4 regions of the Paenibacillus anseongensis genome follow, and region 2 is predicted to be linked to each of the others. Evidence: riboswitches for the same ligand, from Rfam matches in the RefSeq annotation. Region 2 holds a riboswitch; each other region holds the start of a gene.
The links. A riboswitch is a leader RNA that binds a small molecule or an ion and turns the genes downstream of it on or off. The one in region 2 is predicted to bind cyclic di-AMP.
Positions count from the first base shown of each region.

Region 1 (7,490 bases), on a different contig from region 2:
CATCTTCTTTCTGAGCAACATCCGAAATGCCTTCTTATCTACCCAGCCAGATCAAATTCGGGTCACGCTCGGACCGGATACAAGCATTCAGAAAATTAGCGATCAACTGCCGGGAAGCCGCGTCCTCAATGACAAAACGGGCTTGTTGTCCGTTCCCTATGGCGAGTCATGGGAATACGTCAGCAAGGCGTTGACGGTCAAGGGCATTTACCGCGCGTCAGCGGTTCCATTGGAGCGTCCCATTATCTCATGGCGGTATTACGGCTATTCTGTGAAAGACCAAATTCAAGGATTTTTCCATGGCGATTTCGGTAAATTCCGCAGCCCGTACAACCGCAATGAACTCTCTGTCATCGGAGAGCTTCCCCATATGCTGCTTCGCACTTGTACATATTTCATCCCAGGCTTGCTGCTGGCAATTGTGCTTAGCATGCTCATGGCGATGTCGGCGTCATTGTGGCGCCGCTTAGGTCTTGTACTAGATGGCGCGCAGGCTCTGCTTGTGGGCTTACCCGATTTCTTCTTAATTGTTCTTATTCAATTAGGCGCAATCTATGCGACGAAGTTTCTAGGCCATTATGTGCTGCTGATCGTGCAAGTTGGTGATAAAACGCCGTTCCTCATCCCATTTCTCACCATCGCGCTAATCCCATCGGTTACGATTTACGGTACAATGCGGGTCGCGATTGCGAGGGAGCTGGGTCAGGATTATGTCGTTACCGCACAAGCCAAAGGATTGACCCGCGGTGAGGTGCTGATCTCTCATGTATTGCGCAACGTCATGCTCGACTTGCTCTCGATTCTGCCGAAGGCGACGACGCTAGCACTGGCGAGTATGGCGGTTGCGGAGGCGATCTGCGGCATTTTCGGCCTGGGCGGCTTCATTACCTCGCCTGCCATGCAAAGCGTCACATCGATGTCCGTCATTTGCATGATGCTCGTGCTGCTCGCGATGGCTTTTCACGTGCTGTATGCCTTGCTGCGTAAAAAGTTTGTCGTTCGCACAGGGGAGGTCGCCTCACAATGATCAAACGTTCATCTATCGCATTCTATCTCTCTATTGCTCTTATTGTGCTTATTCTTCTTGTTGCGATATTTGGTACATGGTTGAAGCCGCACGGCATCGCGCCGGAGGACAAAATCAACATGATTCAGTATCAACAAGATGGGAAAACACGCTACAACATTCCGCCGTTTTCACCGAACAGCACGTTCTTGTTGGGGACGGATCACCGGGGCTTTGACATGTTGAGCCTGCTGCTTAACGGTTTGAAGTATACGCTGGGGACGACTTTAGTTCTAACGCTGCTTCGTTTTGTTATCGCGCTGCCTTGGGGATTGTGGAGCGGGACCACCGGCCGAGGGTGGGGTGTTCTAAAAGCCATGCAGTGGGTAGTGGCTTCCGTGCCTGCGTTTGTATTTTTATTCCCGCCATTAGCCGGGATGTATTTCGGGCTGAGGCTCGATCAGTGGGCGAAAGCGGACGCGCACTACAAGATGCTTTTCTCCGCCACCTTTGTCATTCTCGTCACATTCATCGGCGTATTTCCCCTAGCGCATCAGATCGCTGAACGGACGCGTTATTTTAATGATAAATTATTTATTGAAGCTTCGCGTTTAATGGGAGGCTCTGTTTTTCATCGCACGGTCCGGCATTTAATCCCCTGTATGAGGAATGAAATGACGTTCATGTTCCTTAGCGAATTCATGCAAGTGCTCTTCCTGCTGGGGCAATTGGCCGTCTTTAATATCGTACTTGGCGGTACGGAAACAATTGGCGACAGCGACGCCGGCTACTCCATTACCATTACGACATCGGGCGAATGGTTGTCCCTTATCGCGTACGGCTCCAGATATATTAGGCTGCATCCTTGGATTATTTTGAGCGTAGGAACCAGCTTTGCCTTGTTATTCCTCTCGCTCCAGTTCTTCTTGAGTCAATTGAAGCGCCGTTACGGGAACGAACGACAGTTCATGTAAAAAAAAGGTCGGGTTCCATCTAAGGATGGAGGCCCGGCCTTTTCAGTAGATAAGAAAGTATAAGTTTTATACTTTAGCTTCGCATCTACCTTGACAAACGCGCTCGTCCTAGCAGGACGACGAAGTCGGTTGTCCTTGTATGCAGATGATCTTTTACTGCAAGTTGCTGAGTCGAAAATCGAGCCTGGCGGCAACGCCGGCAGGGTTTTCCGCGGTGCGCTGCCCGCCAAGGTTAAAGGCGATGATGACGACATCATTGCGTCCGCGCCTTACAAATCGGCGAATGTCGAAAGTGCGCCCCGGATTGTAGAAGGAAGGCGTATTCTGCGGTCCGTCAAAGAGGAGCGGCACGCCGTTGATGATGACAACGGCATAATTGTCGACAGATAGGAAGAGAGAAGCGCCGAGAATGGCTCTACGTTCAGAAAGCGTGAAACGTGTCGAAATGATCGCATTCTCACTGTTCAAGTTGCCGGAATACCAAACGTAGTTGGCATTAGTAACAGGCACCCACGCAGGGTCGCGAGGAATGATTTGCGCATTAAACCACGAGTTGTCGGTGCCGATCGAAACCGTGCGTTGGCTTAGAAAGCGACCCGAACCGGGTTTATGATACTTTCTAAGCTGTGTGCGGTACAGCAGCATGGCTTTGCTTCTTGGCAGGCCTGCGCTCTTGGGGAGCCGAATAATTTTGCTCGGTTTTCCAGCCATTCGTTGTTTGGGAATCATTTCTCCATCTCCTATCAACATATGAATATACTTGCTTTGTATTCTATGTTTACTAGAGGGATTTGCGAGGGTGTGTGGCTAGTGTTGCCTTTTTCATGCAGCCTAAATTCCCTTTATAGTATGAAAAGTACAATTAATGTGTTTTAATGACACATAATATATGTTAAAATAATAAAAATGCAAAGGAGGAATCTCCCCATGGACGATAAAAATGATAAGACCAAAAGACTTTCCGTCTACTTGCCTGAAAAGGTGAAGACCGATCTGGAGCGCATGGCTGAGGAAACTGGCTTGTCGATGACACAGCTTATTGTGATGGCGACGCATGGTCTTCTCGCGAATTATGCTTCGCACGGCGGAGCTATTTTCGCCGACTTATTGGCAGCTAAACAGCGGATCGTTCACGAGGTGAAGGATAGGCAGCGGCTTTTAAATGAAGAGAAAGAAGGCATGCAGGATTACTACGGCGCGCGAGCAGCTGAATATGAACGGATTTATGCCCGCGAAGATGCGGACTATCAGCAAGAGCTTGCGATGCTGGCGGATATCGTGAAGAAGCAGGTCGCTGGGAGCCGTGTCCTGGAGGTGGCTTGCGGTACGGGATATTGGACGCAGTTCATGGCGGAGACAGCCAAACACATCGTTGGGGTGGACGTTCGACCGGAGGTGCTGCAAATTGCTGCAGCTAAATCTTGGCCGCTGCATAATACCTCTTTCGTCGAAGGGGACGCTTACCGGCTTTCGGAAGTACAAGGGGATTTTGACTATGGACTCGCCAACTTCTGGTTTTCGCATATCCCGAAAAATCGACTGGATTCGTTCCTGCAAGGATTTCACGAGCGGCTTGGTCGGGGAGCCCGCGTGTTCATTGCGGATAATGTGTATGTCCCGGGAAGAGGCGGCGAGCTGATTACGAGTGAACATAGCGAAGATACGTACAAAAGAAGGGAGCTGGCCGATGGCTCCAAGCATGAAATTATTAAAAACTACTATTCGTACGAAGAGTTGAATGAAATCTTTAAGCCGCTGTCGGAGCACCTGCGAATATTTGTCGGCAGCTCCTTCTGGTATGTTAGCTACATCGTGGCTTAGGAATCATCGACCATAGTAAAGAAGGAAGCGCTTGGCTTAATGTCCGGATGTGAATTTAAGGCCGAGAACACCGACCAGAATGAGGATCATGAATAGGATACGCAGTAAACTAACGGGCTCGTTCAGAAATAGGGTGCCGATGATAATTGCGCCTACAGCGCCAATTCCCGTCCAAGCCGCGTAAGCTGTGCCGATGGGAAGAGTTTTTGTAGCTACCGCCAGAAAATAAAAACTGATGATCATACCGACAATGGTGATGCTGGACGGAACCAGCCGTGTAAAACCGTTGGAGAACTTTAGTGAGATTGCCCAAACTACTTCAAAAACACCTGCAATGACCAAGTAAAGCCATGCCATCTGTGAATCACTCCTTAAGAAAGAATATGCGAAGATGCCTATCTGACCGCGGCAAAAAGAAAAAGCCTGGAAGCAGTATCGCTGTTGCGATAAGACTCCCGGGCTTTTTCCCCTCCGTGATCACAGCGTATTCGCTGTGTGTTTTCTCTCGGACCAGACTGGCGCTGCAGCACCACGGAACCCTAGAAACATGATGCCGTAATTATAGGACGGCTTACACGCTATGTCAAGTTACAAAATAGCCACAAGAAATGAATAAAAGCCCTGAGAAGCGGCTCATTCGAGCTAACGCTTGTCTGGGCTTTATTCATGATGAAACAAGAAAATTACTTGGATTCAGCAGTTAGTTGATTGTAGATATCATCCCACAGAACACGTCTAGCGGATACGTATCTTTTCGCATAATAAGATTCGCTTAGCTTGTTTTTCACGATACCTTCATTGGATGCGGAATGAATAAATTCACCGTTACCCAAGTAGATACCAACGTGAGAAATGCCTTTGCCCCCTGTGTCGAAGAACACAAGATCACCTTTGCGAAGATCACTTTTGTCGATCCAGTAGCCCTCTTTATTTTGAGCTGCTGAACTATGAGGAAGGTCAATGCCGAATTTGTTGAATACGTACGCGGTGAAACCAGAGCAATCAAAGCCTCTTGTTGTCGTTCCCGCATCGCGGTACGGTACTCCCATCAATTCGTCAACCGTTGAGTCCAATGTGGATTCTGACGCAGACACACTCCCTAAAGCTACACTCAAAAACAAAACAAGACTAAAAAGAAGAGCAACAACCTTTTTCAACTGCTTGTCTCCTTCCGGTGCCTACGAGGTTAGCTGGAGGGTTCGGTTGAAGGTTCCCTATGATCCCTGTCTTGCAAGATCAATTCACCCGGTATGGTTCCCCCGTTTCCCCAAGAAATGAGGAATTCGGCATGAAATATTTGGTTTTTTAATGCTAGTCTCTTAAATTCGTCATAAACATCGAAATTCCTCCTTTTTCGTGCAATTGGGTCTGAAAAAATGTGTAAAGGTTCGCTTTACAGACAAAAAAATCCCCTTTTGCAAGGGGATTGAACAAATCTAAACCATTTATGGTTTTATTTATTGCTTTTTAACGGCTTAATTTGGCGGAAAGAAGCTGGAATTGCGACGTAATGGACCACATTTGCATGAAAATATGGAAGAGCGGGAAAAGTTGATAAATGATTAGCGCTACCAGACCTGCCCAGATATAGGTCGTTGTTACCGTGATCCCTGCCAAAAGTCCCGAGCTCAGCAAAAGTATCAGAGAGAGGCCAATAATCGGAAAAGAGTACCGCATGAACGTTAGAACCGTGGAGACTATACCGAGACGTGCCGCGATGGCGAACTGCACATACATGAAGAGCAGATGCAGCAGAAAGCCGTACACCAGCATTCCAAGCAGCCAAGGCAGTAAATCGAGGGAAGCTTGTTCATAAGATGTGCTGTGAGCGAACACCTTCTGCGCTTTGGGCAGCACCCAGATGAGCGGCAGCAGAGACAAAGCGATTCGAATCAAATACACGGCGAAGAAGGGGAGCGTGAGCTCCTTGATGCCTCGAACGAAGCGATAGCCGGCATTTTGATCGGAATGGGTGAGCGAATAATAGACACCGCCGTTCAGCATCGGGGTAAGGAACATGCGCGCCAGGAGCAGGCCGGCCAGCCACCACAAGTAAGAATGGCTAAGATCCGTTTTGAATAACTGAAACTGACTTTCGGCCAGAAAAAGCTGGAGTGCTTGCTTCGGCTGGTCGCCGCCGGGAAACCGGTGCATGAGGGGCACTAACACCCCTTGTACAAGCTTATATAGAAGCATCCCCCAGCACATTTGGTAGATGAACAAGACAATCGTAGCGAAGGGTTGCCGTAGCGCCGCCCTGAAGCCGGATTTGAGATAGGTTGTCACCGGTGTCCCTCCTAAGCGTTGTTTTCTGAAGGCAAACTTGCCTTGTAGAGTGGGCGCCTACCAGGCCACCCACCCGAAAATAGCTTGCAGGAATTGAATAATGCCGAGATTCAGGCGGAGTTTCCACTTGGTGTCCACTTCTGCTTGCATAAAGTTATTAATGTGTTTGTTCTCCAGAATGAGCGAGTAGTTCGGATCGATACGAACCCAGTCTATAGGCGTCGTGTGGGTTAATTTGTACTCAATGCTGCTCTCTTTGCCGTCCCATGTTTTGTCGAGCATCGTACCGTCGGCGAAATGGAACTGAATCGGCACTTCAGGTGAATTGCCGCCGCGCTTGGAGATGAGGATCGTGCTCTCGTAAGGGCCGGTTCCTTTGCTGCCAGTGGCTTTCACATGAATGCTTTCAACCGAATAGTCAACCATCATTGAGCCGTAGACATATTCATTGAAGAAGTCGTCCCACTTCGTTTTGGTTATATCCTCGACCACATTTTGAAAGTCCTTGGTGGAGGGATGTTTGAATTGCCATTTTTGAAAATAAGTCCGCATGATACGATCCATGTTTTTGGTGCCGACCTGTTTCTCGATTGCTTTCAGCACGAGCTTGCCTCTGGTATACACATTTTCTGCGTATTGATCATGTCCGGTATAGGCCCATGCGTTTTGTCGCAGGGCGTTCGGAGAAGTAATGTAGCTGGACTCGACCGGCAAATTAGGGGTCGCTCCGAAGTCGGCCTCCATCACTTTATCCTCGGCGTAGGAGGTAAAGCCCTCATCCAGCCAAGCCTCTTCAAACTCATTGCTCGCCACGAGGCCATAGAAATATTGGTGTCCGATCTCGTGCACAACAACGCGTTCCAATTCCTGATCCGGCGTCTTGTCGTCCGCGCCCCAAGCGGTGATGAGCGTAGGATACTCCATTCCGCCTGCGCCGCTGCCTCCGGGAGGAGGTACAACGATAGACAAAGTCGAGTAAGGATACGATCCGTACCACTGGCTATAGCGGGATAGCGCTTTTTTGGCAGCGTACATATAACGGTCTTTCAAATCCTGATGATTGGGATCCAGATAGAGCTTGATCTTCACACCTGGTATTTGCGGCGTAGAGAAGGGTTCTTCCACATACACGAAGTGAGGCGAAGCTGACCATGCGAAATCATGCACATCATCGGCATAAAATTGGTACGTTTTCGTCCCGTTCTCCGTCACCGCCGGTTTCACAGGGAACCCTGTCGCGGCAACCGTGTAATTCGCCGGCACTTGAATTTTCACGTCATACAAGCCGAAATCCGCATAAAACTCCGAATTCCCATGGTATTGGTGGAGATTCCAACCTGGCTCGGTACGTCCCCTTGTGCCCGCCCGTTCATAAGCGGCGACCTTAGGGAACCATTGCCCAG
Region 1 covers NZ_WSEM01000006.1:23,431-30,920, reverse strand. The annotation lists gene GON05_RS05855 (ABC transporter permease subunit) at 1-1,027, shown strand, start outside; gene GON05_RS05850 (hypothetical protein) at 1,024-1,980, shown strand; gene GON05_RS05845 (hypothetical protein) at 2,134-2,709, opposite strand; gene GON05_RS05840 (class I SAM-dependent methyltransferase) at 2,908-3,801, shown strand; gene sugE (quaternary ammonium compound efflux SMR transporter SugE) at 3,838-4,158, opposite strand; guanidine-I (ykkC/yxkD leader) riboswitch at 4,252-4,354, opposite strand; gene GON05_RS05830 (C40 family peptidase) at 4,485-4,958, opposite strand; cyclic di-AMP (ydaO/yuaA leader) riboswitch at 4,962-5,100, opposite strand; gene GON05_RS05825 (hypothetical protein) at 5,269-6,087, opposite strand; gene GON05_RS05820 (M1 family metallopeptidase) at 6,145-7,490, opposite strand, start outside.
Region 1: linked by a shared signal. The riboswitch ahead of GON05_RS05830 (C40 family peptidase) and the one ahead of GON05_RS28715 (APC family permease) in region 2 are both predicted to bind cyclic di-AMP.

Region 2 (7,490 bases):
CGTTCGTGGAGAACGGGAGTTTGTTGGCGCGTTGTGGTACAATTGAAGAATTATTTTACACATGCAAGGAGAATGCTGAGTATGGCCGGTAACCAACGATTAGTAACGGATTCCGATTTTCAGGAGGCTGTGGAAAAAGGTGTTTTTGTCCGTGTTTTCAAAGACGATCATATTGTCGACTCGAATGCGATCGTCCTTCGTTTCAGCGAAACGACCGTGGTTTTGCAATCTCGTGTTGCTGATTTAGCTTACTATGATCGGAATGAGTGCGAGTTTTTTGAGATGAAAAAAAGGTGATGTTTATTTCACTCTACGGGATAGGCTGACAGATGAACAAATCGAAAGCCCGCCTTCTGCATAACAGGTATGGCCTTCATGACACCTTCAGCCGTGTCTTTCTCCGGGTGGTTCATATGTGCCAAAACAATGGAGCCACTCCGAGCCTTAATAAGCGCATGGTAGACCTGCTCCGTGTTAAAAGTAGCTCCAGCGTCTCCAAGTACGTTGTAGCCCGCCAACTGGAAGCCCAGGTCGTGGGCAATGTCGACGGCGATATCGTCGTAGAAGGCCGTGCCTGAGCGGAAAAACAGCGGCCGCCTCCCTGTCCGCTTCTCGATCTCATCCGCATTTTCCGTTACTTCGCGAATCGCATCGCTCACATCTTTGGTTCCTGCGATGCCATATGCGGCTCTGCCATTCACAGAGAGCGGCCGATGCTCGGTCCCGTGGTTTTCGATTTCGAACAGCGGATTCGCCGCCAGCTTGGCAAAAATGTCCGGATTCGCAGCAAGCCATCTCGCATTAACAAACAAGGTCGCTGGAATTTGCTCCTTGATCAAATAATCGACCAACTTCTCATCGTAACCGCTGCCTTCTTTGCCGCCGCAAGCATCAAAGGTCAGGGCGATCACCTTATCCTGCGTCACAAGATGTGTCCGCACGCCAGGGATGTTCTCGCCCCACTTTGTCGGAACTGCCTTATGGTACCGTTCCACTAAGGTCTGGGCAAGCGAAGGCGACTTGGCAGGTGAGAGCGGTGCGTCTGTTGGTGCTGATATGTCTGTCGGCATCACTTTCGAAGAGGGAACTGGAGTGACGGTGCCTTGCACAACCGGCGTTGCAGATGCAACAGAATCCGGCCTTTCCGACACAGCCGCTTCGTTTGCAAGCTTCATCGACCCTCTCTCCACCCCACAACCTGTAAGCGTTATCAACGCACTCGAAAGAAAAAGGAAGCACACCAAGCGCTTCCTCATTTGTGTTTTCTCCAATCCAGCTTGCTCTTCTCGAGCAGGTGGCCAAAGTCATTCTCCAGCCGCTTCTCCTCCGCCTTGCGCGCAGCCTCTGCTTCAGCTCTGGCAGCATCTTTACGAGCCTGTTCCTCAGCTTTCATCGCATCCGCCTGTGCTTTCAGCCCGGCTACGATATCAGGGCTCAGCAAATCTTTGAGTGTCGCAGGTTTATCTTGCGCGCTAGGTTCAGCGGTTGTGTTTGACCATTTCTTTTTTGCCATAAAGGGTTCACCTCTGTTCCATTTCTACATCCGGTATACCCCTTTATTGTACACTTCTACTCATGCAAATGATAGGGCACCGTCGCAACGACGATATCTTTATCGGCTTGCAGCTTCGAGCGAATACGTGCGGCAGACTGGTTGTGGAGCAAGCGGTGCCACCATTTTTTCGGCATGAACTGGGGCAGGATCACCATGATCGATTGCTTTTCCGAAACATGGGTATCGACTCTTTCAATAAACTCAGCCAGCGGCTTCAAAATAGTCCGGTAACGGGATTTGAACACAACAAGCCGAACACCCGGATCCCACTTATCCCACTTCTCCTGCATCGCTTCTTCATCCTCATCCGAAAACGAGACGTAGAAGGCAATGACATTGGGAGATAACGATTTGGCATAGTTCAAAGACTGCGCCACTACGCGATGAATACCCGCTACAGGTACAATGATCACAGGTTCCTTAACGCATACCCGTTCTTGCGTGATATCAATGCGCAGTTGTTTGGCTACATCATCATAGTGATTGCTGATTTTGGTTATTCCCCAAAGCAATAGCGGCGTCACAATAATAACAATCCAAGCGCCTTCGCTAAATTTGGTGATACAGAAAATAATAAGAACGGCAAGGGAAACGATTCCCCCTAACCCATTAATAACGAACTTGCCGATCCAGCCGGCTGGACGTTCTCTGAACCATTTGCGGACCAAACCGCTTTGGGCCAGGGTAAAAGATAAAAAGACGCCAATTGCATAAAGTGGAATAAGTGCATCGGTTTTTCCTTTGAAAATGACGAGCAAAATACTTGCCAAAACACCTAACGTTACGATTCCGTAGTGAAACGACAACCGGTCTCCCCGGTACGAGAACATGCGCGGGAAGTTTTTATCCTGGGCCATAATGGACGCCAAGATCGGAAATCCGTTGAAGCTCGTATTCGCAGCCAATACCAGAATCAGCATGGTGCCAATCTGTGTGGCATAATACATGGCGCCACGGCCAAACGCCTGCTCCGTAACCATCGACAAGACCGAAGTGTGCCCATGCGGGTCAGGTGCAATTCCATAACCCAAGCTCAGCAAGGTGACGCCCCCGAAGACAATCGCCAGTAACGTACCGAGCGAAGCCAAGGTTTTCTTGGCATTCTTGACAGATGGCGTACGGAAATGCGGCACCGCATCGGAAATCGCCTCGATCCCTGTCACGGCCGAGCAGCCTGATGAAAAAGCTTTTAGAATTACAAACAAAGTCAATGAACTCGTCATCGAGCTGGGAACAACTTGGAATTCATGCATATTCATGGATCCTGTCAGCATATCGAAGATCCCTTTGCCGATCAGCAGCAAGATACACAGGATAAAAAAGTACGTTGGAATCGCGAACACCGTTCCGGATTCAGAAGTACCCCGCAAATTCAGCCAAACCATCAACCAGACCAGCACTAAGGCTATGGGGACAATGTAAGGCACCGTAACTGGGAAAGCCGACGTTATCGCCTGCACGCCTGCCGAAATCGAAACGGCAACGGTTAACGTGTAATCAATCAGCAGTGAAACCCCAGTGAGCCTTCCCGACATCATGCCCAAATTTTCCTTGGCCACCATGTAAGCTCCGCCGCCCATTGGATAGGCCTCGATCACTTGGCGATAACTTAAAACAAGAAGCATGATTAAAGCAATAATCGAGATTGCAATCGGCAATGAGAACGCAAAAGCAGCAACCCCAACAGTTGCAAGCTCTAGCAAAATTTGCTCCGTGCCATAGGCTACCGAAGACAGGGCATCTGATGACAGGATGGGCAGAGCCTTCCATACCTGCATTTTCTCAGATTCCAGCTCCGCTGATTTCAGCGGTTTGCCGAATACAATCTTTTTCAATGAGTCACTTGTCATGCTGTGAAATTCCTCCAAATAACCTAGTTTTCAGCTTGATTTCCCTTTTTTAGGCGCAAAAAAACACAAGGATAGACCTTGTGCTTAGCCACATGTTCTCCTTTCTCACGACCGCTTACGAGGTTAGCTGACGGGTTCGGGCTGCGAGAAATCTGCCCTAAAGGTAGCTGCCGCATGCGACAAAACACACCTTACTCACCCCGTTGAAACCTATGGTTCCCCCGCTTTTCTGATAAGAAAATTAAGCGAAATATTCAACTGTTAACGTACGAGTTGATACTACTCTCTTATTGGCTCATAGTAAAGGAGAGAATAATCTTAAAAAAGATTATTCCCTCCCCGCATTCATTTGATAATCCGCTTACAATGGTGTAATCCTTTCAGTATCTCTGTTTTACTAGCTTATTGTCTGATTCATTAGATTTTAGGGTGTTTTAGCAAAATTAATTTCTCACATGACGCTTTCTAGTGGCTTGTTTTTGCTTGAAAATCATCTTTTTGAAGATGAGTGGGATACCGCCAATGAGAAATAAATAGCGGGCATCGATTATTTTTTTGAGGAATGCGGCCAGCCTGCCTTTCACTTTTTTGACCTTTAGGATGCCAATCGCTTCTCCGCGACCCAGCGAGGCGACCGTGCCTTTGTAATCGTAGGCGAAAGGTCGTAATGGTTTTCCAGTCAGTGAATAGAGCAAATTTTTTGCTGTATTATAACCTTGTTGGACTGCGATTTGGGCATTGGCGGGGTATGGCGTGCCTTCCGGGCTCATGACAATCGAGCAATCTCCCGTAATAAAAACATCGGGAAACTGCAACGAACGCAAGTAGTCATCCACTTTGACTCTGCCGCGTTGGACGTGGAAGCCCGCATCTTGCAGCAAGGAATTCCCACGGACACCTCCCGACCAAATAACCGTGCCGGCAGGAATGAATTGGCCGTCTCCTAGCAGTACGCCGCCGGGCTCGCATGCCTTGATGGCGGTAGACAATTTATATTGAACCCCTTTACGGCGCATCACGTCCATGCCGTATTCCACGAGATCATTCGGCAGTCCGGGCGGCAAAGCAGTAGGCGATGCTTCGATATTGATGATCTGAACCAAGGAAGGATCGACGTCAAACATTTGGCAAAGATCAGGAATCCGGTCCGCCAACTCTCCAACAAACTCCGTGCCTGTGAAACCTGCGCCACCAACAACGATTGTCAAATATTCTTGATGCTTGGAATCCAATTTATATTTAGCGAACATATACTGTGTATGCTGACGAATGAAGCGAACACTGTTAATGCTGTTAATTGTCATCGCATACTCGCGCAATCCCGGAATACCAAAGGTTTCCGTCTCACTCCCAAGCCCCACGACCAAATAATCGTAGGTGAGGACTTCGTCCGACAGGACCACCTTTTTTTCCTCAGGTACAATCTGTTGAACCGTCGCTTTGATGAAATGAATTTTCCGCTCATCGATCAGATCCTTAATGTCTACACGCGCATTTTCATGATGATCCGTGCCAGCTGCCGGCATATGCAGATGTGTCGTCATGTAGTGATAGTCGTGTTTGTTCACCAGTGTGACCGCCACTTCATCTGCTTTGATCAGCTTCTGCAGCCTTATTGCCGTTACAAGCCCACCGTACCCCGCTCCCAGAATAACCACCTTCGGTTTACTCATCCGAATCCTCTCCTCCGATTACATCAACTTTTTTCTCTACCATCGTTGGTGAAAAAGATCGACCAAACCATTCACAGGTTGTCATGTGAAAAAAATCACATAGTCATTCAGGGCGTACACATGGTTTGGCTCATCATTAGTATATGTGCCTCTTTCTTAAAAATCACTGGAACATTGCCTAGCTTGGTCAAAAAGGGCTGCGGGGTGTGGAGTGGCATATCTGCGTGGGAGCGATGCGGGACGTAGGGCAAGAGCGCGGGGCGGGATTAAGGGAGCTCGATCGCGCGGCGGAGGCACGCTATGCGGAAACAGAGCGTTGTAGCGCCGTGGTGGGGGCGAGATGCGGGACTAAGGGAGCTGGATCGCGCGGCGGGTAGGCGCTATGCGGCACTTAGGGCGCTGGATTGCGGTGGTGGCGGGCGCGGGGGCATCAGTGCGCGGGGCTGGGGGTGATCCGGAACGTATGGCGAGAGCGCGAGGCGGGACTAAGGGAGCTGGATCGCGCGGCGGGTGCACGCTATGCAGGTCCAGGACGTTGGGCCGTGGGCGCGCGAAGCCTTGCCCCTTCTCATTGGATGAATTCCAATGGGAACGCCTTTATGAGGCCGGATTCCCGCGCTCCGTTGGATAAAATCCAACGAGGCACACCAAAATCAGCCCACAGGACGCCAATTTCCCCCTATGCATTGGATTTCGTCCAACCAAATCAGCATTTTAACGTGGAAATTGGCACTTCCATTGGATTTTCTCCAACGGGAATCCACCCGTTCACTGCTCACCCTTACCCTCAGCCTCCAACCTGGCTTTATCCTCTAAACGGCGCAAGCGAAAGCTGTTCATGCCCGCCACGCCCAACTCTTCCAGCAAGCCAAAATTCGCCCATGCGCCTACGACAGCTCCAATGCCGGGGACAAGCTGAAGCATTTTACGGAAATCAATGGTGTCCCGATATTCCTGCTGCAGCTGCTGCCAATCCACTTGATTCATATAGGCATCAGAAGGCGGAAAGCCGCTTGCGATCTTGTGCCAATTTTTGATCGTGTCTAGTAGAGCAGGCTTTTTCGCCGGACTGGAGAACGCGATTTGAAACACATACAAAATGAACAAGCGCTCTCTATAGTCCTTCGTGGAATAGCCATAGGCGTGCGCAAGCTCGAACAGAAATTTCAGCTTGATCCCGATGAGAATCGGGAAGTCCGCCAAGCCGAGCAGAATCCCACCCGCTCCCGTACCTGCTCCCTCGGCAGCGGCAATCTTTTTATAAAGTGACAGCAATTCCTCAGCTTTAGCATCACTTTCAGCCAGAGAAGCGCCTACAAGCGGGTCGTTCTGAGGGATATAATTCATCCCGAACAATGTCGTCTGAAACATCCCCTTGACAGTGGCCGTGATCGTTTTGTGCACCTTTTCCGGGATGAGCTTATTGATGTTTGTGGAGACGGTTTTCGAGGTTCTTTCGAGCAAATTCGGGGTCTTCTGTTGGCGTATTTCCCAGAGCTTCACTTTACGCAGCATTTGCTGCTCATAGAGGGTGTAATCAGAAAATTTCATGCTTGTCACCGCCGGTCGAGGTTCTTAGTTAAAGTATAGTATACGGGGTTTGCATCCTCAAGATTCCCCCTCCACCTACAGCCGCAGAGCACAAAAAGAGCAGCTCTTCCAAATTGAGCTGCCCTCCCTCCTATTAGTCACGCATAACGATCAGCACGCCAAAAACAACTACACTCCAAATGACGATCAGCGTATCCTTGGGCTGCCAGCTCAAGGTGCTTTTTTTCAGCAGCTGCTGCTTGCCGTCGATTTTTTTCATCTCCATCGCTACGGTCATTTGCTCAGCTTTGTGAAACATGGCGAGGAGGAGCGGTACAACCAGCGCCGGAATATCTCGCATGCGTACCATGCCAGGCCTGATCGCTGCTTTGCCTCTAGCCCTCACAATCGCCGAAAACCGCTGCCACTCCCGCAAAATAAGCGGGATGAACCGAAACAAGAGCGAGACCGCTAAAGCAAATGACTCCACGGGCAGCTTCATTTTGCGGAAAAAAGACAGCGCCCAGTTCAGTCCCTGCACAAGCTGGCCATACGGCGTAGACACGACCAGCCAATAGCCGGCCATCAGGATCAGGAACAGGCGCGTGAGTACGAAGCCCGCACTCCACGCGCGCTCGGTCGCGAAGCCAAGCGGGAACTGCCCGTCAGCAGGCCTCCACTCCAAGCCGCCCAGCAAGATGGAGAGGAACATGAAGATCAGGAACGGCACGGCGATCTTCCAACTGCCGCGAATCGCGGCGCGCGGAAGGCCAAGACACGAAAGGCCCAAGAGCAGCGCAGAAGCCGCGAGGCCGCTCCACACCTGCAGCTGCATCGTTCCGATGACCAGCAGCAGGTAGAGCAGCCACTTCGCGCGCGGAT
Region 2 covers NZ_WSEM01000030.1:2,867-10,356, forward strand. The annotation lists gene GON05_RS28700 (hypothetical protein) at 82-297, shown strand; gene GON05_RS28705 (polysaccharide deacetylase family protein) at 306-1,175, opposite strand; gene GON05_RS28710 (YqkE family protein) at 1,253-1,513, opposite strand; gene GON05_RS28715 (APC family permease) at 1,570-3,405, opposite strand; cyclic di-AMP (ydaO/yuaA leader) riboswitch at 3,503-3,663, opposite strand; gene GON05_RS28720 (NAD(P)/FAD-dependent oxidoreductase) at 3,849-5,078, opposite strand; gene GON05_RS28725 (hypothetical protein) at 5,379-5,531, shown strand; gene GON05_RS28730 (EcsC family protein) at 5,847-6,629, opposite strand; gene GON05_RS28735 (ATP-binding cassette domain-containing protein) at 6,763-7,490, opposite strand, start outside.

Region 3 (7,490 bases), on a different contig from region 2:
GGGTGAAAGATATCTATCAATTGCCTGAGAATGTGGAGCAAATTCAGAAAGATTACGAGGCAACGAAACAGCAATTAGAGGAGCAAAAGGACAAGCTCTCGGAAACGATTCGGCATTCGCAGGAAACCGAGGAAAAGCTCCTTCAACAAAACGAAGCGCTTCAGAAAGAAAATGAACGCCTGCAAGAGCGCTTAAAGGCCATGGAGCAGGTTGCAATAGATAAAGAAAACCGGAGTCGGAAGATAACGAATATGGTTATCGCGGTGGTCGTGCTTGTAGTGTTGTATTTTGTACTTGGACGGGTGTTCCGGTATGTGGTCTGGCGGAGGCAGAAGCGTCAAATGAGATAGGAGGCCTGAGAGGCGTGGAAGTTACTTTCGAACATGCAAGCTCACACGCAAAAATGGCCACACTGCGCATCGAGAAGGACGAATCGATCCATGTGCTGCATCCGAACCAAATCGTAGCTTTTCAAGGGAAGTCTGAGCAAAGAGAGGATTCTTTGATGAAGCTGCCCAGTATGTACCGAAAAAAACGTCTAATTCAGTCGCGCGTGTATGGTCCTGCTCAGCTCATGCTAGGTTTGCCAGAAGGCTACAGTATGTCAGTGGTGCCTATTGGTGATGAGGATGATCTTTTGTATGAGTTCCGGCATGTTCTGTTTTATACCGGCGGTGTCAGCTTTACTTCCCACTTACAAAATGTTAAAAATACACTGATCACGCAAGATCTCGTGAAAATGCAGTTCAAAGGGCCGGGAACGGTGGGGCTTTTGACCGCTGGTCCGTTGTATCAGATGGCTTTGGATCCGAAACAGCCTTTATATGTGGATATTCATTGTCTAATTGCGTATCCTCGGAATGCAGTACTGCGTCTTTGTGTATATGGCAATACATTAGCGAGCCAGCATATGAATTATCATTGGGAGATGACAGGGCAAGGACATGTGCTGCTGCAGCCATGTAAGCCGGATCGCAAGTTGGATGAGCATATGAAAAACGATAGCTTATTGCGGCGAATTGCAAGGGAAGTGCTGCCTTTTGGCGGTATTTTTATAAAATAAGCGATTGGTAACAAAAAACATTTGCATTTGTTCTGAAATCCTGATATATTATTCCTTGTCGCCTCTGAGAAAGAAATGAAGTGACAAGCAACACATACCGTGCGGAAGTGGCTCAGCGGTAGAGCATCGCCTTGCCAAGGCGAGGGTCGCGGGTTCGATCCCCGTCTTCCGCTCCATATTTTAAGCGCCCTTAGCTCAGCTGGATAGAGTATTTGACTACGAATCAAAAGGTCGGGAGTTCGAATCTCTCAGGGCGCGCCATTTTAATTAAGTTATAAGCGTTTCGGGATGTAGCTCAGCTTGGTAGAGCACCTGCTTTGGGAGCAGGGGGTCGCATGTTCAAATCGTGTCATCCCGATATTTACGCGGGTGTAGTTCAATGGTAGAACTTCAGCCTTCCAAGCTGGTAGCGTGGGTTCGATTCCCATCACCCGCTTCACAAGAAAAGAAAGAGCCACCTTCGGGTGGCTTTTTCTTTTGTGCGGGTAAGGGAAGAGAACCCACAGGGATTCGGCCGTCCGTGAAGGCAAAGGGAACTGGCGTCCGCTATTTCGAGCAAATCAGCCGAATTCCCCGCCTAGGGGAACTACAGGGCTCTATTTGCTGCCAAAAAGCGGCGCATCACCCGAAAGCGGCAAAATAGAGGACCATAGTTCCCTCAGAAGGGCGAATGCACCCTTTTCCAGCTAAATAGAGGCCTGTAGTTCCGTTAACGTACAGAAGAGACGTGATACAGCCACAAAGTCGTCCTAACCCGATGCCCGAGCCCGCACATTCCTTGGCAAAAGTAAATGAAAGCGGTATACTTATTTTGTTAACGTGTGCATTAGCGTGGGACGATATCAATGAAATGAGGTCGGCGACTATGAAGGCGAAAAAGCTAGGACATGCAGGTTTTGACATCTCAAACATAACTTTTGGCTGTTGGGAGCTTGGAGGAGGTCCTTGGGAGTTCACGAACGACCAAAATAATATCGAGCTCATCCGTAAAGCGTTCGAGCTGGGCATCACAACGTTTGATACAGCTGAAGGCTACGGCAATGGACACTCGGAAGAGATCGTCGGCGCTGCTTTGGCGGATATACGTAAGCAATGCATCATTACGACGAAGGTGAGCCGAAGCAATCTAGCTCCTCAAGATGTAAGAAGATCGGCAGAAAACAGTTTGAACCGTTTGAAGACTGATTACATAGATGTGTATTACATTCACTGGCCAAGTTTTGAGATCCCGGTGCAGGATACGCTTGATGAATTTGTGAAGCTGAAAGAAGAAGGCTTAATTCGGGCTATCGGCGTTTCGAATTTCTCTTTGGAGCAGCTGAAAGAAGCGGTGAACTACGCGCAAATCGATGTCATTCAGCCGGAATACAGTTTGCTGCACAGAGCTATCGAGCCAGAGATTTTGCCATTCTGCCTGGAGCATAACATTGGTGTGATGAGCTACAGCTCAATCGCCAAGGGGATTCTGACAGGTGCTTTCCACCTTCATGGAAAGGCTTTGAAAGAAGGAGACTTCCGCAAGGAGAGAAGGCTGTTCCTTCCGGAGCATCTGGAGGCGGAGAAAGAGCTTTTAGCTGTCATGAAAGAAATGGCGGATGCCAAGGACGCTAACGTGACACAGATCGCAATTGCTTGGCTGCTGCACCAGGAAGCACTTACCTCGGCTATTATAGGGACACAGGATGAGCATCATCTTGAAAATAATATCAAAGCGGCCTCATTATCATTATCCGCCTCAGAGTTAGCAACTTTGAACACAGTCAGCGATCGTGTGCTATCAGTCATTGGTTACACATAATTGCAAGGAAAACCACCCTAAGGGTGGTTTTTTTTGCCTATTATCCCGAGTATTCCGTACGCAATATGCGACAAAATGTATTGGTAAAACTTACCGTTTTGCAAAGGTTGTACCTACCAATTAAACTATGCTAGTCTAACATAGACAAAAAATGCCGAATCTTGGAGCATCGCAAGCTCTGGTACGGGGGACTTCTTTATTTGGGGTGAATGAGCGCTGCTAGCTGAGCGTACTAGGGAAAACCTCTTCCCGAACCCGTCAACTAACCTCGGAGGCGTCAAGGAGGCAAGGTTTTGAAATCTTTTTCTTCACGTCTTATTTGTTCATGCGCACTATTATGCGCCGCAGTACCGATGTTTACAGCACACTCCGCTCAGGCTGCATCCGCGCCTACGGACCGCCCTGTCAAGGTGCAAGTCAATGATGAGCTGCTGAAGTTTCCGGAAGTTCAGCCTTACATTGATGACAAGGGCATCATGCAAGTTCCACTCCGAGTGCTATCTGAGAAGCTGGGCTATCAGGTGAGCTGGGAGAAGCAAGAGGACCAAATCGAGGTCACACTGGTTAACAAACAGCAGTCCATCTTACTCATTACAGAGCAGCAACAAGCGCTTGTGAACAGTAAGAAGATCAGTTTGGAAAGCAGTCCAACCGTGTACCAAGGGAATACATATGTCCCACTGCGTTTCATCACGGAAACCTTCGGTTCGCCAATTGAATGGAATGAAGCTAATCAGATCGCGATTGTGGATGTGGATGGAAAATCGCACAAGCCAGCCTGGATCGCACCGCCGCCACCACCAGCTCCAGCACCTGCACCTAAGGTGGCAGCCGCTGCCGTTGTTCCGTCTGTGAGTGAGCAAATTATTCAGGCGGCGAACTCCTATATGGGCGTGCGTTATGTATGGGGTGGAACGACGCCGAGTGGTTTTGATTGCTCCGGTTTTGTTCGATTCCTGTATCAAGCGAAGGGGATTGATTTGCCCCGTACGTCAGCGGAGATGCACAGTGAAGCAGGTACGAAAGTTTCAGATTTGAAAGCCGGAGACTTGGTATTTTTTGCTTCAAAAACAGTGAATCACGTAGGCATTTATCTCGGCAATGATCAATTCATTTCAGCGACAACATCCAGAGGCGTGGCTGTGGATAGCCTTTCGAGCGCTTATTGGAGCGCAAGGTATGTCGGAGCGAGAAGAGTTCTGTAAGGATAGGACTATCGAACACTTGTTTCTATGTTCTTTCAATTGAAAGACATAGAAGGCAGGTGTTTTTTTTCGTTCGCAGAATCATGCGATTTTTATCGAAATTTTATGGTTTTTAGCCTATAATGAAGAAATGTTTGGAAGAAAGAAAGAGCAGGTGAACACGAGCGCATGCAATTAAGTGTCTGGAAGAGTTGGTTTCATAAAAAGAGACATTCGAGTGTAGCAGATAGCATGTATACCGTGGATAAGGGACCTGCAATGCCAGATGAGGTCAGGGAAGTTATTCAGCAGTTTTTTCGTACATACAATCATTTCAAAGGGGCCAGAAGCCTGCAAACGGATACGTTTATCAAAGAAGTATTTTACGCGACGAAGCAGGATCCGAAAGATCAGCGAACAGTTGAAGAAATGGAAGCCTATATTCAACATAAGAATGTGCTGAGATTGCGCTTGAAATCTTATGTAATCGATGAGTATCTGAGTCTTGGTGAAAAAATCTGTATGATTGGTGTTACGAGGGAGTTTAGCAACAATCACAAGAATCGCGTCTTGTATTTTCTGATTAAGGAAAATGATTCCTGGAAGTTCCACCATATTGCAAGGTCGCATCATGGCACCATTTTAGATAAATTTCAAATTAAAGAACAAACGGGTTTCGTCGTAGGCAACGATAAAGCTGCACTCCTGTTCCTCACACACTCCAGTTCGTTAGATGCCTCCACGTTTATTACGGGAGATTATGTGCATGCGGAGGGGTATTTGGAAGTGGAACAAGAGCCGAGCAGCCATTTGTATTATAGAGTTGTACGGATGAATCGTGTTCACTAGAACGATAAACGATATAATGGTGCCACATACCGTGAGGGTAAGCTTTGCTCTGTCGAGTAACGCTTATTTGGCGTTTGCTCCAAGGTTACTTCTTACTTCTTTTAAGTTCACGAAGCGAATAAAAGGTACCTCTCCAGTAAATGCCGCCTTGTTTCCAAGTAAGCCAAACGGAGCGAATCATTGTATAAACAAGCAGTGAGGCGCTGACGGGAAGCAGATAGGCGGAATCACCTCTGAGGCTCATTAATCGGGACACTAGCTTGCGATAGAGCCAGATTTGCAGGATAACAGCAACCGCATAGACGGCTCCGCGCCAATCCCAGAGGAAGAGGAGGCCAAGCCACGGGCATATAAAAAAGCCGATCTGTCCCAAACAAGCGAGTAATGCGACCATGTAGCTGTAACGAAAGCCGGAAAAAAGGTTTTTTTCCAGACCAATTACCGCATCTTTGAGCGAACGGTACCATTCCACTTGAAGCAGGTGTTTGGCAGACAGCACTCTTTGGCGGTAACCAGCTCTTTTGAGGAAGATGCCTAACTGTAGATCATCGTCAGGTCGTAATGCGATCGCTTTATGCATACCAATCGCTTCATAGGCGCTCCGGCTTACCATATTAAAGGCTCCGATCCCGATGCCTGTTCCTTTCGCGTTGTCGATATTTGCACGCCAAGGTCGAACGAACAAAGAAAATGAGAACAGAAAGAAATGAACGAAACCCTTGAGTAAAGCGCCTCGCGCAAACATATTGGGGGTCAGCGTGAGATGCTGCACATCCTGTTCCTTCATATAGGTGACCGCGTCGGTGATCGTACCGGGAGCAAAAAGAATATCCGCATCTGTAAAAAGCAAATACTGCCCTCTTGCCTGGAGATACCCTTGGTATAGCGCATGATTTTTGCCAAGCCAACCATCCGGCAGATGCGTGATGTGAATGATTTGCAGTTTGGTACGGATGTCCTGCTTACCTTCCGACCACTTGCGTAGCTCCTCCAACCGGACACCGGTAGCGTCCCGGGATCGGTCATTCACGGCGATGATCTCGAGGCGCGGGTAATTTTGGGAAAGCAGATGCTTGACGGTCTCGCGAATTGTCGATTCCTCTTCTTTGGCGGCGATGATGACGGATACGAGCGATGGCTTGTCCGAGAAAGAAGTGAGCGGAGACTTAGGCAGCGTTCGCAGGTTGGGCAAACCTTTTAACACATCCACAGTGACGTATAACCAATACAGGAGGGTCAGAAGAGCGATGATGCCGAGAGTGGACACAGGATACCTCCTTATGGAAGAATAGAAGTTGATCGCATTATATCATTCATCCTTGGTAGGGGGAAATTTTTGCTGGAAGCTTGTATGAGGGGGTAATGATGGATGGGAGAGACGTTAGACAGGCGGGAGCAATTTTGGAAAAAAATGAATGGCGAGCAGTTAGCTACTTTTCTTGCAACTATTGAAAAATCGTCTGAAATGGAGCCAAGCGCGCTCTTTTTTGTATGTATCGGGACAGACCGATCAAGCGGTGATGCCTTGGGGCCGTTAGTAGGCAGCAAGCTCGTTCAAAGTGGGTATCCTCATGTCATAGGGACGTTGGAGGCACCTTGTGATGCCAGTAATATCGCGGAGCGTCTGCAGGAAATCCCGCAGGGCCATGTCGTTATTGCGATAGATGCTTGTTTGGGTCAAAAGCTGTCGGTAGGCATGTACCAAGTATCGAATCAGCCCCTGGCGCCAGGGAAGTCGGTTGGCAAAGATCTACCACAGGTTGGCGATTATACCATTGCCGCCATTGTCAACGTGGATGGGCCTAGGCAGTATAACATTTTACAAACGACGTCGCTTTACAGGGTTATGAATATGGCGGATGAAGTTGTGGAAGCGATTCGGCATGCATTTCCCCTTGCATAAACAGTTTAAGTAACAGAATGGAGGGACGAAAATGGCACCAGGCGATATGAGGCGTCTATCCGATAGGGACCGGCCTAAAGCGAAATTGAAGGATGTGTCGGTTAAAAGAATTCTGACCTTGTTCCGAGGATACTGGGGACAACTCTTAGGCATTATCGGATTGGCGCTGCTTGCAGCTGTGGTTGGGTTAATCCCCCCTTTGGTCATGAAGGAGATCATTGACCAGGCGATACCTCAAGGAAGTATGAAGCTGCTGGCCGAGATGGCAATGCTCATGCTGCTGCTTCCAGTCGTGAGCGGTGTGCTGGGGGTATGGCAAAATCATCTCAATACCAAAGTAACGCAAGGGGTTATCCGGGATTTGGGGCTGTCTTTGTTTCAAAATTTGCAGCGCCAGTCCATGGCGTTCTACACGGATGCCAGATCGGGTGAAATCGTGCAGCGGATTACGGGAGATGTGCAGGCCGTTCAAGGGGTGGTGACCTCGCTAGTGGTGTCTTCCATCACCCAGCTTGTCATCGTTGCGACAACGATTGGGATTTTGTTTGCCCTGGATTGGAAATTGGCTATTATCGCTGTGCTGATTCTTCCTCTTTTCATGATGCCGGTTAAAAAGGTTTCCAAGCTGCGTAAAGCGCTTCGCATCGAAACGCAAAAGGTAAGGTCCGATATTACCTCGCAGCTGAGTGAAAA
Region 3 covers NZ_WSEM01000028.1:76,127-83,616, reverse strand. The annotation lists gene GON05_RS28540 (hypothetical protein) at 1-350, shown strand, start outside; gene GON05_RS28535 (AIM24 family protein) at 365-1,063, shown strand; tRNA gene GON05_RS28530 (tRNA-Gly) at 1,165-1,239, shown strand; tRNA gene GON05_RS28525 (tRNA-Arg) at 1,248-1,324, shown strand; tRNA gene GON05_RS28520 (tRNA-Pro) at 1,348-1,421, shown strand; tRNA gene GON05_RS28515 (tRNA-Gly) at 1,429-1,499, shown strand; gene GON05_RS28510 (aldo/keto reductase) at 1,791-2,861, shown strand; cyclic di-AMP (ydaO/yuaA leader) riboswitch at 3,004-3,153, shown strand; gene GON05_RS28505 (C40 family peptidase) at 3,155-4,066, shown strand; gene GON05_RS28500 (hypothetical protein) at 4,235-4,894, shown strand; gene GON05_RS28495 (glycosyltransferase family 2 protein) at 4,980-6,161, opposite strand; gene yyaC (spore protease YyaC) at 6,264-6,797, shown strand; gene GON05_RS28485 (ABC transporter ATP-binding protein) at 6,829-7,490, shown strand, end outside.
Region 3: linked by a shared signal. The riboswitch ahead of GON05_RS28505 (C40 family peptidase) and the one ahead of GON05_RS28715 (APC family permease) in region 2 are both predicted to bind cyclic di-AMP.

Region 4 (7,490 bases), on a different contig from region 2:
AGCCAATGTTGATGCAGTTATTCCGGTCATAGATGGCAAGGTGCATCCGCTCCATGGGATATACTCCAGATTAGTTGGATCTGAGGCTGAGGTGCTATTAAAGCAGGAGCAATATCGATTGATGGGATTGTTGGATCATATCGACTGGTTGCCTGTGGAGAATGCTTTTTTTGAAAAGTTAAATCTGCCGTCAAAGTTTGTAACGAATGTGAATACACCGGATGAATACAAGTTTATGTTAGAGAATCTATCATGAGTGTAGGTTTTAGTAGAAAAATGTGTCATAATGGACTGGAGAGAAGGTGAACTTCATGCCGAAGCTGTTGATGGATCGTTTTGGACGCATGCACGATTACTTGCGAATATCCGTTACGGATCGCTGTAATCTTCGTTGTGTTTATTGTATGCCCGAAGAAGGAATGGAATTTGAACCGGATGACAAGCTGTTAACATTCGAGGAAATCACCGAGGTTGTTCGCGTGCTGGCTGGACTGGGAGTCCGAAAGCTGAGATTAACCGGCGGAGAACCGCTTGTGCGTAAAAACCTGGAACAACTGATTGGCATGCTCTCCCAAATACCCGGGATTGAAGATATTGCGTTGACAACGAATGGGATTTATTTTGCTTCAAGAGCTGAAAAGCTTCGCGCAGCAGGATTAACCCGTGTGAATATAAGCCTGGATTCCTTGAAAGCAGACCGGTTCTCACTCATCACCCGAGGTGGCGATATTAACCGTGTTCTGGCCAGCATTGAAGAAGCTTATCGTGTGGGCATTACCCCGATCAAGTTGAATGTTGTCCTTATGAAGGGCATGAATGATGACGAAATTGAAGACTTTTTACAAATGACGATGGATCGTCCGATTCAAGTTCGGTTCATAGAATATATGCCGATCGGGCATCAGGATGAGGCTTGGAAAAGCCGGTATTTGCCCTTGTCAACCGTATTGGATCGTTGCAAGGAAAAAGGTTGGAATGCGATAGCCTCGGACGCCGTGTATGGGAACGGGCCTGCTCAAAACTTCCGGATCGAAGGTGCACAAGGTTCATTCGGGCTCATTCATCCGATCAGCGACCACTTCTGCGAGACCTGTAATCGCCTGCGAATTACGGCAGATGGTAATGTGAAGCCATGCTTGTATTGGTCAGATGAATTCAATGTTCGAACTTATATTGGGAATGATTCGGCAATGGAAGACCTTTTCTTCCGTGCTTTGGACATCAAGCCGCAAAATCATGAGATGGCGCAGGCACTGCTGAATGAAAGCCAGTCTCATACACCAACACTTCGCCGGATGTCGCAAATTGGCGGTTAGCCCATAGGAGGAACGGACGTTAGTGAATAGCGATGTGAAGCTTAAATTCGGGCGCAAAGTCATTTCGGTGGAAGAAGCTCGAAGCGTGCTTTCCGAATATGTCAAACTTACCGAAACGGAAATTGTACCGTTGTCCGCTGCGTTCAACAGGCGATTAGCCGGGGATATTTATGCCGATCATCCCGTGCCTCATTTTCGCAGATCCGGCGTGGATGGTTACGCGGTTTGCGCTGCGGATATTGAAGAGGCATCGCCAGACAATCCTGCTATTTTGCGAGTCATTGAGCATATTCCAAGCGGAACGGTTCCTGAGCTTACCGTGTATTCAGGATCTGCATCCAGGATCATGACGGGAGCGCCTGTTCCAGATGGAGCGGATTGCGTGGTGATGCTGGAAATGACGGATGCGCTTCCCTTGCTGGATGCGGGGGTAAGCTCGACTCAGGTCTGCATAAAGAAAAATGTACCCATGGGCAGCAACATAACTCCTATTGCCGGGGAAATAGTTGCGCAGGAGTTATTGCTTCCGCAAGGATCACAAATCGGGCCTGGTGAAGCGGCGATATTAGCGACATTTGGTTATTCCTACGTGACGGTTTTCCGCAAACCGAGAGTAGCGATTTTTTCAACAGGCTCAGAGTTATTGAATGTTGAGGAAGCGCTGCAGCCTGGGCGAATTCGGAACAGCAACAGCTACATGCTTGCTGCGCAAGTCGAAGCAGCGGGCGGAGAAGCGGTGATCATGCAGGCGCTGTCGGACAATGTAGAAGAGGTGGAAATCGCACTGCTGGAGACATTAGCCAAGGTTGACCTTGTCATCACTTCCGGTGGTGTCTCTGTTGGTGACTATGATGTTCTGGTGGATTTGTTTGGAAGGTTTGCGGGCAAGCTCCTGTTTAATAAAGTGGCGATGCGACCAGGCACGCCGACGAGCGCAGCTTTTTGGGAGAATAGGCTGCTGCTCTCGCTCTCCGGTAATCCGGGCGCATCGTTTGTAGGCTTTGAGCTATTTGCCAAGCCGCTGATTAAAGCGATGTCAGGCTCTCCATCGCCTTGCCCGGAAGCCATGACAGCTTATTTGGATGTGGATTACGACAAAGGCTCGGCATTCCCGCGTTATGTCCGAGGGACAACACATGTGGAGAATGGTTGTTTGCGGGTTAAGCCTTCCGGCATTGATAAGTCCAGCATCATGGTTTCCATTAAAGATGCGGATTGTTTGATTCAACTGCCTGCCGGAGGCTCAGGTTTTGCGAGGGGCGAACGTGTTCTTATCTATCCGATCAAATAAAAAAAGACCTGCCGATCACTCACCTCTGTCAAAGAAGTTGGTGTAGGCAGGTCTTTTTACAAGGAATTGTCAGGTTAGAATGAAAGCAAAATTAGATTGCGAAAGTAGCCAAGATGATAACAAGCAGAACATAAAGGACAAGAACGACACCTACAGATCCGTATCCAGATCCGTACCCAGTACCACAACCAGCTGCATATGACATAGTATCCCCTCCGGTTCTTAAGTATTTAAGTGGGTTGAATCACTATACATCAACATCATATGACGTAGAGACATTCGTTGATTGGACGTATGCCCTGATTTCTAAATGGAGAGCGCCTAATTAGGCATAGGTATTGTCAATGATTTTCCAGTATACTTGTACATGAGGTGATACATAATGAGTGAAATTCGAACATTGGAACAACAGGAATTGCCGGAAAGTCTTGCATTATCCCAGTTTGCTTTTCAATATGAGCTGAGCGCAGAAGAGCAGGATGATCGCAGCAGTTGGACAGATCCAAAGCAAATTTGGGGCTATTTTGTTCAGGGGAAACTAGCTGCTAAGCTTCAAATTAACCAATTTCATACGTGGCTGAATGGTCAGCGTTTTGCCATGGGCGGTATTGCGGGAGTAGCAACATGGCCGGAGTACAGGCGCAACGGGATGGTCGCGAAGCTGCTGCTTCAGGCGCTCAAGGTGATGAAAGAGCAAGGGCAGACCGTCTCCTTTCTATCTCCGTTTAAGTTCGAATTTTATCGGAAGTATGGCTGGGAGACGTATATTGACTACCTGAAATATGAAATTCCTTCGGATAAACTTCCGAAATTCCATGCTCCCGAAGGCAGTTCAATCGTTCGTGTGACGAGGGAATGGGAGCTTTTGAATCCTATTTATGAGAAGTATGCCCAGCAATTCAATGGAATGATGGAGCGGGACGCAAGTTGGTGGAACAACCGATATTTTAAAAACAAAAAAGGTACGGTAGCCCTCTATGTAAATGCCAAGGGTGAACGGACGGGGTACGTCTTTTATCAAGTAAAAGAGTATACGGCGACGATACATGAGATGGTGTTTCTGGATGAAGAAACGAGACGCGGGTTATGGAAGTTCATAGCCGATCATGATTCCATGATCTCGAGGGTGGAGGTTAAAGCGCCAGCGGATGATCAGCTTCCTTTCCTGGTACATGATCCTAAGTTCAAGCAGGAGAAAATCACGTATTTTTCGGCGCGTATTATCGATGTGGAAGCTTTCTTGAAGCAGTATCGGTTTGAACCGCGCAAGGAGGTTGAGCCGATCTATTTGCGGATTTCTGATCCGCATGCGGACTGGAACGATGGCGTTTTCCAATTGCAATTCACAGGCAGTGGTGGGGAAAAAGCGGAGGTCATCAAGTTAGCTGAGGGTGAGCAACCAGCGGATGAGCGTATACTGAGCTGTAGTATTCAAACGTTGACTGCCTTATTTATGAGTTATCAAAAGGCGGGCTTTATGGCCAAAATCGAGCGGCTTCAAGGCTCGCAGGAGCTTGTGACTCGGTTGGAAGCGGCTATTCCGCAGCGTACGACGTATTTGGCGGATTTCTTTTAGGATTCGGTCCCGGTGTTCCGGGGCCGTTTTTTGTTAGTGCGCTATCTGTGGAGAAATGAGGAGATAGAGGACTGTAGTTCCGCTGAAGGATTCCGGGTTGCACTCGCACGTCTCCCGGCCTGAATCGGGTTGCCCCCGCACGGCTCTTACACGGCACTTGTACACTCCCCACCAGCTGAAAGGGAACTGTGGGGCGCTATTTCAGGGAAAACCGCCTTCTCGGCTGGCTTAGGGGAACTATGGGGTCCTATTTCCCCATGTTTCCTCGCTTTTCAGCCGAAAACGAGGAAATAGAGGACTCCAGTTCCCCTCGCTGGATCGGAAGCGAGCTTTTCAAACAAATAGCGGACTGTAGTTCCGCTGAGAGTTTTCCGGGCTGCACTCGCACGGCTCTCTCACTGCACTTGCAAGCTCCCCACGACCTGAAAGGGAGATGGGGCGCTATTTCAGGGAACTGTGGGGCCTTATTTCAGGGGAAAACACCTTTTCGGCTACCCGAGGGGAACTACAGTTTCGTTATTTTGCCGATTACTGATGTCCTGAAAATTGCACCATTTTGAGGACAAATAAGAGCCTGTAGTTTCGTCGCGAAAGAGAAATGCGCGTTTTTCCGCAATAATAGCGGACTACAGTTCCTTAGAGGCGATTCAACCGAATAGATCCATAGATTCCTGACTTGCCCGGAATAGCATCACAGTTCACGCGAGGCCTTCAGTACGTTCATCAAAATTAAAAAACCCGTGATCATCACGGGTTTAGTTTGTACACTTTTACAGTTTGGAAGCCGAATTTGCGTAAGGACTGCTGGGAGCCTGGAATGTAAATATCAACGCGTTTGCCTTTGATGGAACCACCGGTATCCGTTGCATAAGCATACATGCCGCCTTTTGGCAGGCCGTTGAAATCATAACCTTCTATATAGAGCTTAGATCCAAGTGGAATAACCGATGGATCTACAGCGACGGTTCCGATTCCTAATGGATTCCCCATATAGTCCAATGCTCCAAAGCCTCCATTTTCAGAAGGATCAGCGGAGTAAGCTGTTGACTCAAATAGCTCATAATCAGGTGCGTGATGATTGCCGTCTTTACTTAAAATCGCTAAGTTGCTGCTTGCATCCCACTGAACGGGAATGTCGGAAGCATTGCTTAAGAACCGAAGCGGCACGTAGACACGTCCATTTTGGAACTCAGCGTGTGTGTCCATCTCGACAGGAGTGCTATCGATTTCGGCCTCTTTTTGACCTGACACCAAGGAAATAGAATGCTTGTCATTGTTCAGTGTGACTTTAATTGCGTCGCCTTCCTTTTGCCATTGTACATCATAACCCAGTTTCTCTGTTACGAAACGGATCGGTACTTGTGTAGCGTGGTTGTCATCCAAATAAGGCTGGGCATCCGGAAATTGAACCAGGTCATCGTTGACTTGCACTTTCACGTCCATACTCGCGGCTGCTGCATAAGCATGTCCCGGAAATGGGGAAAGAAAGCCTCCTGCCAAAACTGTGGCGGACACAGCAAGGCACGCTAACCCTTTTGTAAACATATTCAATTGGTAATCCTCCTTCAAAATGAGCCTCCGAGGTTAGTTGACGGGTTCGGGAAGAAGGTTCTCCCTAGTCTGCTCTGCGTACAGAGCAAATATTCACCCCATGTAAATCGTCCCCCGTACCGGCACTTTGTCTGTGCACCGGACTCGGCTTCAAATATTCTATCATTGATAGAATAATGGAAACAACGCCCAAAATATGGTTAGAGGTCTTAGACCATACTGGACTTAGGTCTAGGTACAAAAACAGTCGGGAGTCCGTTTTGACGTGAATCCATTTCGGCTACGATAGTAGCATGAAGATTACGCGAAGGGCGGTGCAATAGTGAGCATGAATCGATCAAAAAGTTGGGCGCTCATTCTGATAGCAGTAGGCTTTCTCATTTGTATGCATCAAATTGGCATGCATTTTCATGTCATGGGACTGCTGGTTCCTGTGGCGATGGTGGGGCTTGGTTATGTGGGGATAACTCATGGCAAGAAGATGGGATGGCTGATTTTTGGTATTGGCGCTTTGATATTAATTACAAAATTATCTGGATTTCTAGCGATCGTGTTTGCAGTGTGGTTGATGTATTACGGCTATCGCTTGCTAAAAAAACAAAATGATTCGGCGGAGTTCAGACTTTAATCAACAGGAACATAGGGGGTGTGGATCATGAGCGTATTTGATCGAATTGGTAAAATGGCCGATATGGCCTGGCAGGAGGCAGCAAGTAAGCTGGACCTGCATGAACGGGGAGGCGGCCACTCCAGCCACGCTGGACACGCCGGAGCATCGCGCGGCATCGCCGAGCTGGAGGAGCGCTACGAGGAAGCGCTGCAGCGTACGATTGAGCTGCGCAAGCAAAGCGTCGACGCGCAGGAGATGGCGCAGCTGCGCGCCGAGCAGGCCGAGCTGGCCATGCGCGCAGGCGACGAAGAGCTGGCGCGCATGGCGCTGCAAGAGAAGCTGCGCTTGGAAGCTGCTTGCGCGCAGTACCGCGCGCAATACGCGAGCAGCCAGGACGTCTGCCTGGCGCTCGCAGACGAGCTGGCGGCGCTGCGTGCCGGCCGCGCAGCAGGAACGGGACAGCCGCGAAGCGGGCTGTCCAAGGAAGAAGCTCGCGAAACATTGCGCGAGCTGGAAGCGACCGGCCGCGAGCTCGGCCGGGAAGCGCTGCAAGGCTTGCGCGTGGCGGGGCGCGTGTCGAAAGAGACGCTGAAGGAGGCTGGCAACAACCTCCAGCAGGAGCTGCGCAAGCTGCAGCAGAATTGGCGCGACAAGAAATAAGCCTCGCGTGATTGTACTGCGCCGCGCACAGTAGGCGGCGCAGCCGGATTCCGGCCTCCATTCCTCATGCTAGAGCCTTGCTGGGCAAGGATTTGCATCTTGGAGGCTGTCCATTCTTATGGTATGCTAGGAATCTATATGAACGAATTAATCGGCAGCCAGAGGAGGTGCAGCGATGGGCGAAGAAACCAAAAACAACCGCAACCGGAATACAGCCCTAGTGCTGATTGGCGCCGGTCTATTTTTGCTTCTGGATCATACGATAGGCTTTTTCCCCATCCTTGCGATAATCCTCGTCTTGCTGGGCATTCATCGGGTCCGTTCCCGCAAAGAGCGCAAAGGCTTTGTGCTCATCGGCGTGGGGGCTGTGATTCTGTTTGGTGATCATATTACGATTGTTTTATCGATCGTTTTGATTTCATTAGGATTCTTTTTCATACGGTCCAAGCAAGTGCATAAAGATGATACCTATATTCAGAAGCAGAA
Region 4 covers NZ_WSEM01000012.1:397,816-405,305, reverse strand. The annotation lists gene mobA (molybdenum cofactor guanylyltransferase) at 1-256, shown strand, start outside; gene moaA (GTP 3',8-cyclase MoaA) at 312-1,316, shown strand; gene GON05_RS14340 (molybdopterin molybdotransferase MoeA) at 1,339-2,607, shown strand; gene GON05_RS14335 (sporulation protein YjcZ) at 2,699-2,812, opposite strand; gene GON05_RS14330 (GNAT family N-acetyltransferase) at 2,990-4,183, shown strand; gene GON05_RS39745 (stalk domain-containing protein) at 4,931-5,728, opposite strand; cyclic di-AMP (ydaO/yuaA leader) riboswitch at 5,742-5,894, opposite strand; gene GON05_RS14320 (LiaF transmembrane domain-containing protein) at 6,063-6,362, shown strand; gene GON05_RS14315 (PspA/IM30 family protein) at 6,390-7,004, shown strand; gene liaF (cell wall-active antibiotics response protein LiaF) at 7,180-7,490, shown strand, end outside.
Region 4: linked by a shared signal. The riboswitch ahead of GON05_RS39745 (stalk domain-containing protein) and the one ahead of GON05_RS28715 (APC family permease) in region 2 are both predicted to bind cyclic di-AMP.